Regions from separate parts of the Streptomyces sp. NPDC044106 genome, predicted to be linked through region 1. Evidence: riboswitches for the same ligand, from Rfam matches in the RefSeq annotation. Region 1 holds a riboswitch; each other region holds the start of a gene.

Region 1 (3,262 bases):
GGCGGGCGCGACAGGGCAGTTGGTGGGCAGGCGCAGTCGCAGCACCGAGGAGATGAACCTCCCCGAAGGGCTGCGCTTCCTGCGCGACTCGATGGTGGCGACCGCCCTGTCGATGGTGCTGATCTACGTGATCATGTCCCTGGTCTTCCTCGGGAAGGTGGGAAAGGAGGAGGCGTTCAAGGCGTTCGGCGAGCACGGGGCCGCGGGCGCGAGCGGTGTCGGCGACTACGTCATGCAGTCGGTCATGCAGGGCCTGCAGTTCGGCATCGCCGTCGCCGTGATCCTCTTCGGTGTCCGCACGATCCTCGGTGAACTCGTCCCCGCCTTCCAGGGCATCGCCCGCAAACTGGTGCCCGGCGCGGTGCCCTCCCTCGACGCGCCCATCGTCTTCCCCTATGCACAGAACGCCGTCCTGGTCGGCTTCATCGCCAGCTTCACCGGCGGTCTTGTCAGCCTCGGCCTGCTCGCCTGGGTCTTCCACCCGGCCTTCGGCCTCGCCCTCGTCCTGCCCGGCCTCGTCCCGCACTTCTTCACCGGCGGCGCGGCGGGCGTCTACGGCAACGCGACCGGCGGCCGTCGCGGCGCGGCCCTCGGCGCCTTCGTCAACGGCGTCCTCATCACCCTCCTGCCCGCCCTCCTCCTGAAGGTCCTCGGCGCCTTCGGCGAGGAGAACACGACCTTCGGCGACGCCGACTTCGGCTGGTTCGGCACGCTCACCGGCTACGCGGCCAAGACGGGCGGGACCGGCGGAGTCGTCCTGATGCTGCTGCTCGGCGCGGCGGTCCTGCTCGGCGCGGTCGTCTTCCAGAAGCGCGTCGTGGAGACCGGCTGGGACCCCGGAGCCCACCGCGACGCCCTGCTCCCCGCGCACAGGGCGGGCTTGCCGTCGGCGACCGGGACCGCCGCGGGTTCACCCGTTGCGTACGCGAAGATCGCGCCTCCGCGCGGTGCCCCGAAGCCGCCCCCGCCCCCGGACGACCGGCCCTGAGCAATGCCCGTGTACAGCCTCTGAACAGGGGCGCACGCGGTGGTACACGCGCCCGCGTCTGCCACCCCCACCACCATGGCGCGAGTTGTCAGCAGATCAGTTGCGCACTAATGTCACCACGCCTTGGTGCTCGGGAAATCCGGTGTGATGCCGGTGCGGCCCTCGCCACTGTGATCGGGAAGTCCGGCTCCAGCCCTCGCGGCAGCCACTGGGTGCACACGTACCCGGGAAGGCGGAGTCCGGTCGGTACGACCCGTCAGCCAGGAGACCGGCCAGGGCGCGTTGTCCATCCACGAGGTGCTGGAGAGGGTCTGCCGAGCCATGCACATAGCCGAGGGTTTCCTCCCGCCGGCGCACGCGATCGCCTGGGGCGTAGCGTCCGCGCCGTTCGTCGTCCACGGAGTCCGCTCCCTGACCCGTGAGGTCAAGGAGCACCCGGAGAGCACCCTGCTCCTCGGCGCCTCCGGGGCCTTTACTTTTGTCCTTTCCGCACTGAAGATCCCGTCCGTCACGGGCAGTTGCTCGCACCCGACGGGAACCGGGCTCGGAGCGATCCTGTTCCGGCCACCCATCATGACGGTGCTCGGCACCATCACCCTGCTCTTCCAGGCCCTGCTGCTCGCCCACGGCGGCCTCACCACCCTGGGCGCCAACGTGTTCTCGATGGCGATCGTGGGGCCCTGGGCCGGATACGCGGTCTACCGGCTCCTCAAGCGGTACGACGTGCCGCTCATGGTCGCCGTGTTCTTCGGGGCGTTCGTCGCCGACCTGTCCACGTACTGCGTCACCAGTGTCCAGCTGGCGCTCGCCTTCCCCGACCCCAGCAGCGGGTTCCTCGGCGCGCTGGGGAAGTTCGGCGGCATCTTCGCCGTCACCCAGATCCCCCTCGCGGTCAGCGAAGGACTGCTCACCGTCCTGGTGATGCGGCTGCTCGTGCAGTCCAGCAAGGGCGAGCTGACCCGGCTCGGCGTGCTGCTGCAGGGCAAGCGGAAGCAGACCGTGACGACGACGACCACGACCACTACGGAGACGGGGGCCAGCGCCTGATGAGCCGGAACGCGAAGATCAACATCCTGCTGCTCGTCGTCGTCGCCGCGCTCGCGGTGCTGCCCCTGGCCCTCGGGCTCGGCGACGACAAGGAAGAACCGTTCACCGGCGCCGACTCGCAGGCCGAGACGGCGATCACCGAGATCGAGCCGGACTACAAGCCGTGGTTCTCCCCGCTGTACGAACCCCCGTCCGGGGAGATCGAATCGGCGCTGTTCGCCCTGCAGGCGGCCCTCGGCGCCGGTGTGCTCGCGTACTACTTCGGGCTGCGCAAGGGGCGCCGCCAGGGCGCGGAGCCGGCGCGAACTCAGCAGGAGCGGACGGAGCAGGCGGCCGGTACGCAGGCCGACGCCGAGGGCGCCCGGCCCGAGACCGAGCAGGTCTGATCCGGCGTGCTGCCCATCGACGCGGCGGCGCACAGCAGTCGCTGGCGCCGCCGCCACCCCGTGGACAAGGCCGTGCTCGGGCTCGGCCTCACCGTCCTGGCCATCTCGCTGCCGCCCTGGCCGGGCGCCGCGCTCGTCCTGGTCACCGCGCTCGTCCTGCTGCTCGGCCCCGCGGGCGTGCCCCCTCGCAAACTGTGGCGCGCCTACCGGGTGCCGCTCGGCTTCTGTGTCACCGGCGCGCTGACGCTGCTCGTCCAACTCGGCGGTCCCGACGGATTCGTCACGTTCGCCGACGGCGGCCCGGCGCGCGCGGGCGGCCTCCTCCTGCGCACCTCCGCGGCCTCCCTCGGCGTGCTCCTCTTCGCCTTCACCACACCGATGTCGGACCTGTTGCCCCGGCTGGTGAAGGCGGGCGTGCCCGCACCGGTCGTGGACGTGGCACTCGTCACTTACCGGATGAGCTTCCTGCTCCTCGACTCCATGAGCCGGATCCGGCAGGCCCAGGCCGCCCGGCTCGGTCACACCACTCGCGCCGCCACCTGGCGTTCCCTGGCCGGTCTCGGCGCCACCGCGTTCGTGCGGGCCTTCGACCGGGCGAGCCGTCTGCAGGCCGGGCTCGCGGGACGCGGCTATGACGGCACACTGCGCGTCCTCGTGCCCGACGCCCGCATCTCGCGGCCCTTCGTGGCCGTCGGCGCGGCACTCCTCGTGGGCCTGGTGGCCCTCACCCTCGTACTGGAAAGGTTCCTGCCATGACCGAGCCGAGGGTTCTGCGCGAGCCGGGCGCCCGCGGCGGACCGGGCGACCCGGTGGTCGCCCTGCGCGCCGCGTCCTACGCGTA
Region 2 (3,262 bases), on a different contig from region 1:
GTCACCGCTCTCGTGTTCGATTTCACGAACGGTTTCCACGACACTGCCAACGCGATGGCGACGACCATCTCGACCGGCGCTCTCAAGCCCAAGACGGCGGTGGCCATGTCCGCCGTGCTCAACCTCGTCGGAGCCTTCCTCTCCGTCGAAGTCGCCAAGACGATCTCCGGCGGCATCGTCAACGAGGACGGACTGAAGACAGAGGTCATCTTCGCCGCGCTCGTCGGCGCGATTCTCTGGAACCTCGTCACCTGGCTGGTGGGCCTGCCCTCCAGCTCCTCCCACGCACTCTTCGGCGGCCTCATCGGCGCCGCCGTCATGTCGATGGGCTGGTCGTCGATCAACGGCGGCACCGTCGTCACCAAGATCCTGATCCCGGCCGTCGCGGCCCCGCTCGTGGCGGGCATCGCCGCGACGCTGGCCACCCGCCTGACGTACCGGATCGGCCGCGGCACCGACCAGAAGGCCACCGCCAAGGGGTACCGCGCGGGCCAGATCGCCTCCGCCGGCCTCGTCTCGCTGGCCCACGGCACGAACGACGCGCAGAAGACCATGGGCATCATCACGCTCGCCCTGATCACCGGCGGCGTCCTGAACCCCGGCGCCAACCCCCCGATGTGGGTCATCGTCTCGGCCGGCATGGCCATCGCGCTCGGCACCTACCTCGGCGGCTGGCGCATCATCCGCACCATGGGCAAGGGCCTGACCGACCTCGCGCCGCAGCAGGGCTTCGCCGCCCAGACCAGCGCCGCGACGGCGATCCTCGCCTCCTCGCACATCGGCTTCTCCCTCTCCACCACTCAGGTCTGCTCGGGCGCCGTGATGGGCGCGGGCCTCGGCCGCAAGGGCGGCGTGGTCCGCTGGTCGACCGCGACCCGGATGTTCGTCGCGTGGGGCCTGACCCTGCCGGCGGCGGGCCTGGTCGGCGCGGGCGCCGAGTTCCTCACCAAGCAGGGCCCCTGGGGCATCGCGGCCACCGCGACGCTCCTGATCGCGGGCTCGGGCGTGATCTGGGTGCTCTCGCGGCGCAACGCCGTCGACCACACCAACGTCACGGACGACGAGATCGGCCACGACGACACCGCGGTCGCCGAGCCCGCGGGCGTGGTCACCACCGCGATCGCCGCCGTCTCCCCTCCCCCGGCGGGCGTGCCTGCCGCCGCCGTCCCCGTGGACCAGCCCGTCAGGGTCACGGTCTCGGCCCCGACCACCACCACGACCGGCGCCATGGCGGACCCCGCCCGGCCCGCGACCGTGTAAGGACAGACCAGCATGAGCATCGACTGGGCAGCTCTCGGCTCCGTCTTCGGAGTCAGTCTCGCGGTGACGGTGGCCCTGGTGGGCCTGTTCACCCTCGGCGTCGTCGGCCTCTCCCGGCAGGAGACGGCGGCCGCCGCCACGGGCGGCACCGCGGCCCTGGCGCGCACCGGCGCGTATGCCTGCTTCGCCCTGTGCGCGGCGGCGGTGGCGTACGGCATCTTCCTGATCGTCGCCTGACGGCAGGGCCGTCGGCCGGTCTTCCCGGGTGGGGCGCGGAGCGTACGGAGCTCCGCGCCCCACCCGTATATCCGGATCCCGCGCGCCGGGCGTGCGCGCAACCCCGCATGTGGGCCCCAACACACTCTCCCGCCGCAGGTCAACGGCGAGTTGACGGGCCTTCGCGGACCGTGGTGGACTGCCCGGGCCAACTACGGCGGCAGAAGAGGAAGCCGGTGCGAATCCGGCGCGGTCCCGCCACTGTCACCGGGGAGCCACTCCCCGCGAGCCAGGAACTCTCGCCGCCGATCACGTCGAACCAGGGCGCGGACACCCTGAGTGAGGACATATCGCCATGCCCGGCCGCCCGGTGCCGCCCCTTCCCCGCTCGTCGAAGCCTCTCCGCAGCACGGCGACGGGCTGAGCGCATGAGTGCCGATCGCGACTTCGCGTACGGCGCCGCCGCCGGCCTCCTCGGTGACCTGCTGCTCGGCGATCCCCGCCGGGGCCATCCGGTCGCCGCGTTCGGCCGTGCCGCGGGCGCCGTCGAGCGGCTGCTCTGGCGCGACCACCGCGGCTGGGGCGCGCTGCACACCGTGGTCTGCGCGGGAGGCGCGGCGGGCGCCGCCGCCCTCGCCACCACCCTCGTACGCCGCTCCCGGGCCGGAACCGTCGCGCTGACCGCCGCCGCGACCTGGGCCGTCGTCGGCGGCACCTCGCTCGGCCGGGAGGCGCGGGCCATCGGCGGCGCGCTGGAGGCCGGGGACATCGAGGTCGCGCGGGAGCGGCTGCCGCATCTGTGCGGGCGCGATCCGCAGGCGCTGGACGCCGACGGCATCGCGCGGGCCGTCGTGGAGTCCGTCGCCGAGAACACCTCCGACGCGGTGGTCGGGGCGCTCGTGTGGGGCGCGCTGGGCGGGGTGCCCGGACTCGTCGGCTTCCGGGCCGTCAACACACTGGACGCGATGGTGGGCCACAAGTCGGCCCGCTACCGCCGGTACGGCTGGGCCTCCGCCCGCCTCGACGACGTCGTCGGATGGCCGGGGGCGCGGCTCACCGCGGGCCTCGCGGCGCTGGCCGGGGGATCGCCCGCCGGAGCGGTACGGGCCTGGCGCGCGGACGCGGCGAAGCATCCGAGCCCGAACGCCGGACCCGTCGAGGCGGCCTTCGCCGGCGCGCTTGGCGTACGGCTCGGGGGGACGCTGTCGTACGGGGGGCGGGTCGAGCACCGGCCCGTTCTGAACGCGGAGGGGCGCGACGTGCGCGCGGGGGACATCGAACGGGCGGCGAAGCTGTCCCGCCGCGTCGGCCTGCTCGCCCTCGGCGCCGTGGTCACCGCCCGCTGGGCACTTCGGTCGGCAACGTCAGGGAGAACGTCATGAGCGGTGGACTGCTCGTCGCAGGGACCACCTCGGACGCGGGCAAGAGCGTCGTCACCGCCGGCATCTGCCGGTGGCTGACCCGCAAGGGCGTGTCCGTCGCGCCGTTCAAGGCGCAGAACATGTCCCTCAACTCCTTCGTCACCCGCGAGGGCGCCGAGATCGGGCGGGCCCAGGCCATGCAGGCGCAGGCCGCCCGCGTCGAGCCCAGCGCGCTGATGAACCCCGTTCTGCTCAAGCCCGGCGGCGACCGCTCCAGCCAGGTCGTGCTGATGGGCAAGCCGGTCGGCGAGATGAGTGCGCGTGGCTACCACGGAGGGCGGCAGGCGCAGTTGCTCGACACCGTCCTGGGATGCCTGGCGGAACTCCGGGGCACGTATGACGCCGTGATCTGCGAAGGCGCGGGC
Region 3 (3,262 bases), on a different contig from region 1:
GGCCGGGGTGTCCGCGCAGATGTCCTCGAAGTCCGCGGCGCCGCGCGGCTTCGCCGCTTCCTTGGAGTCCTCGGAGACCGCGAAGCGGAAGCCCTGTACGTCACCGTCGTCGGGGCGCGCGGTGCCCGGGCCCTGGCTCGCGTACGTCCACTGCCCGCCGTCCCGCTCCCAGAACGACCAGTAGCGGTAGCCGGCGGCCTGGGCGGGCGCGGCCACGAGGACGCCGACGACGGCGGCGAGGAGCACCCCGAGCAGCAGCCGCCCACGGCCTGCCGTCACGGCTGCTTCTTCTTGCGGTTGCCGCTGTACAGGAAGCCGATGCCGATGCCGGCGACCATGCCGACGCCGACGATCCACCAGACGCTGACACCGCCGTCGTCGTCCTTCTTCTCGTCCTTGTCCGACGCCGAGGCGTGGTCGGAGGCGGACTGCGGGGGCGGGCCCTGGGCGTTCAGCTGCTTGACGAGGTCGGCGCCGCCGAAGTCGCGTGGGTCCAGGCCCGCGGCGTTCGCGGCGAAGATCAGCTTCGCGTAGGCGGCGGGGCCCGACTGCTTCGCCCACTTCGCGGAGTTCTCCGTGAGCCACACCGCGGACTTCTTGGCCTGCTCCTGCTGTCCGGCGGCGGCGAGGGCGACCACGGCGTCGGCGGTGCCGCCGACGTCCGGCATGTCGCCGACGCCCGGCATCGACGACATCAGGTGGTCCTCGTTCTTGCCGAGGGTGTCGAGGAGGTAGCCGGTGCCGTTGCTCGCGGCCTGCGCCGTCGTGTCCGGCTTCGCGCACTTGGGGGCACCGGACGCGGCCTTCTTCGCGGGCGCCACGACGAGGCCACGGCCGAGGCTGCCGAGCACACCGGCCGCGGTGGCGCCGGCGTTCGGCGAGAGCTTGCCGGACTTGGCGTCGGCGAGGCCGAAGGCGCCGCCGTCCTTGCCGCAGTCCATGGCGAGCTTCGGCAGCGCGTCGTAGGGGGACTTCCCGCCCTGGGACTTGGCGGACGCGGGGTTCTCACCGGCGGCGACGAGCGCGCCGACGACGATCCCCGTGGAGTTCGCGTCGGAGGGGAAGCCGGGGTTGTAGCCCCAGCCGCCGTCCTTGTTCTGCACCGACTTCAGCCACTGGACGCTCTTCTTCACCGCCTTGTCCTGGCCGCCGAGCGCGGTGAGGGCCTGCACGGCGGCGGCGGTGGAGTTGCTGTCGACCGTGGTCTTGGAGTTGCACGGCGTGCTCGCGTCCGCGCGGTACGCCGCGAAGCCGCCGCTCGCGCACTGCTGCCCGGTCAGCCAGTCGACGGCCTTCGCGGCCGGCTCGATGTCCTGGGTGTGCTGGGCGAGCAGGGCGTACGACTGGCGGAAGACGCCGTCGAACTTGGGGTCCTGCTTGCCGTAGAGGCCCGAGGGGAGCGCGGTCGAGGGCGACGGGGAGCTGCTCTCCGCGAAGGCGGCCGGTGCCGCGGCCGAGCCGAACACGGCGACGGCGGCCAGGACCGCCGCACTGCGACGAACGTTCATGATGGGGCGGATGCCTCTCCCTGCGGGGAGCGGGGCGGCACGGTCCGTGCGGGCAGCACGGCTTCCGGCGGCTCCGGCTCCGTATACCTCGACGGTGCCGCTCACCGGAGGGTCCGGTGAAGCGAGCCGGTCACGTTCCGCGCCGGGCATTCCGGCTCACCGACGCTGCGGTCGGATTACGGCTGCGGGTCAGCGCCGGATTCGCACCGGACTTTCCCCTGCTCGGACGTGAGGACGACGCACTCACTCTACCGGCCGGTCCGCGGGCCCCTCGGGTCACACCGCCACGAACGCGAGCGGATCGCTCCCTGCCACCGCCTCCGCGCGCCCCAGCTTCACCAGGCGGCGTACGTGGGCCTCCGCTTCGGAGACCGCGATGTTGCGCGAGCCGTAGGGGATCTCGGCCCAGGGCCTGTTCCACTCCATGCGGGTGGCGATCTGCCAGGGGGTGAGGGGCTCGGCGAGCAGGGTGAGCAGGCTCGTCAGGCGCTCCTCGTGGTGCGCGAGGAGTTCGCGTACGCGGCCGGGGGCGTCGGTGAAGGCGTGCTGGTGGGCGGGGAGGACCTCGGCGGGGGCGAGGCGGCCGACCCGCTCCAGGGAGTCGAGGTAGTCGCCGAGGGGGTCGGTCACCGTGTCGTCGTCGGGGTCCTCGTACAGGCCGATGTGCGGGGTGATGCCGGGCAGCAGATGGTCCCCGGAGAAGAGCCGGCCGTGGCCGCGCAGGCCCGTCGGGTGGTCCTCCTCCAGGTGCAGGCAGACGTGGCCCGGCGTGTGGCCTGGGGTCCAGATCGCGCGCACCCGGCGGCCCGGCAGGGCGAGCAGCTCGCCCGGGGTGATGCCGAGGTCGGGCAGGGCGGGGGCGAGGCCGGGCAGTGCGCGGGGGCGGCCCTCGTCGCGGGCCCGCACCAGGGGGGCGACGTGGCCGGCCGGGGCGCCCGCGGCGGTGAGCTTCGCGGCCATGTAGGCGTACCAGCGCTCGGGCGGGTTGGCACGGGTGCGGCGCACCACGGAGGCGTCCGCCTCGTGCATCGCGATCCACGCGCCCGACGCCTCGCGGACCGCTTTGGACAGGCCGTGGTGGTCGGGGTGGTGGTGGGTGATGACGACGCCGTGCACGTCCTGGACCGCGGTGCCGCAGGCGACGAGCCCGGCGGCGAGGGTCTCCCAGGACGCCGGGTCGTCCCAGCCGGTGTCGACGAGGACGGGGCCCGCGTCGGTGTCCAGGAGGTGGACGAGGGTGAAGCCGAGGGGGTTGTCGGGGATCGGGACCTTGATGCTCCAGACGCCGCCGCCGTGCTCGATCACCGGTGGGCCGCTCGCCCGCGTGCCGCCGCTCACCCGCGTCATGGGCGCCTCGTCTCTGTCGCTGATGCCCGCCACTATAACTAGAACTAGTTCCAATAGTCGCCCAAGTTCACCTCCTCGCCGCCGGGTTGATGCTCCCGCGAGCCTCCCGGAGTCTTCCGGAGCCTCCTGGGCTTCTGGCGCTTCTGGCGCTTTCGGACGTGGACTCCTCCAACTAGAACTGGTATCAGTTCTGAAACATCAGTTCTGAAACGGTGTCAGGAAACGCCCCGCAGGGACCCGCAGGAGGCAGTCAGCCATGACCGAGCTCGTGGAACACGGACAGCTGTTCATCGGCGGGGAGTTGGTGGACCCGCTCGGCAAGGGCGTCATCGACGTCGTCTCCCCGCACACCGAAGAGGTCTTCGCCCGCGTGCCGCACGCGGCCCCCGCCGACGTGGACCGCGCCG

The links. A riboswitch is a leader RNA that binds a small molecule or an ion and turns the genes downstream of it on or off. The one in region 1 is predicted to bind cobalamin.
Region 2: it holds a riboswitch for cobalamin, as region 1 does, so the genes downstream of both, AC07DI_RS35680 (cobalamin biosynthesis protein) here and AC07DI_RS31860 (energy-coupling factor ABC transporter permease) in region 1, are expected to answer to the same signal.
Region 3: it holds a riboswitch for cobalamin, as region 1 does, so the genes downstream of both, AC07DI_RS20585 (prenyltransferase/squalene oxidase repeat-containing protein) here and AC07DI_RS31860 (energy-coupling factor ABC transporter permease) in region 1, are expected to answer to the same signal.

The regions. Positions count from the first base shown of each region.
Region 1 covers NZ_JBWKFZ010000022.1:39,358-42,619, forward strand. The annotation lists gene AC07DI_RS31855 (PTS ascorbate transporter subunit IIC) at 1-988, shown strand, start outside; cobalamin riboswitch at 1,096-1,279, shown strand; gene AC07DI_RS31860 (energy-coupling factor ABC transporter permease) at 1,310-2,035, shown strand; gene AC07DI_RS31865 (energy-coupling factor ABC transporter substrate-binding protein) at 2,035-2,421, shown strand; gene cbiQ (cobalt ECF transporter T component CbiQ) at 2,428-3,177, shown strand; gene AC07DI_RS31875 (energy-coupling factor ABC transporter ATP-binding protein) at 3,174-3,262, shown strand, end outside.
Region 2 covers NZ_JBWKFZ010000029.1:60,659-63,920, forward strand. The annotation lists gene AC07DI_RS35670 (inorganic phosphate transporter) at 1-1,260, shown strand, start outside; gene AC07DI_RS35675 (hypothetical protein) at 1,273-1,497, shown strand; cobalamin riboswitch at 1,655-1,794, shown strand; gene AC07DI_RS35680 (cobalamin biosynthesis protein) at 1,905-2,858, shown strand; gene AC07DI_RS35685 (cobyric acid synthase) at 2,855-3,262, shown strand, end outside.
Region 3 covers NZ_JBWKFZ010000010.1:335,437-338,698, forward strand. The annotation lists gene AC07DI_RS20580 (SCO2322 family protein) at 1-279, opposite strand, end outside; gene AC07DI_RS20585 (prenyltransferase/squalene oxidase repeat-containing protein) at 276-1,508, opposite strand; cobalamin riboswitch at 1,633-1,762, opposite strand; gene AC07DI_RS20590 (MBL fold metallo-hydrolase) at 1,785-2,855, opposite strand; gene AC07DI_RS20595 (aldehyde dehydrogenase) at 3,112-3,262, shown strand, end outside.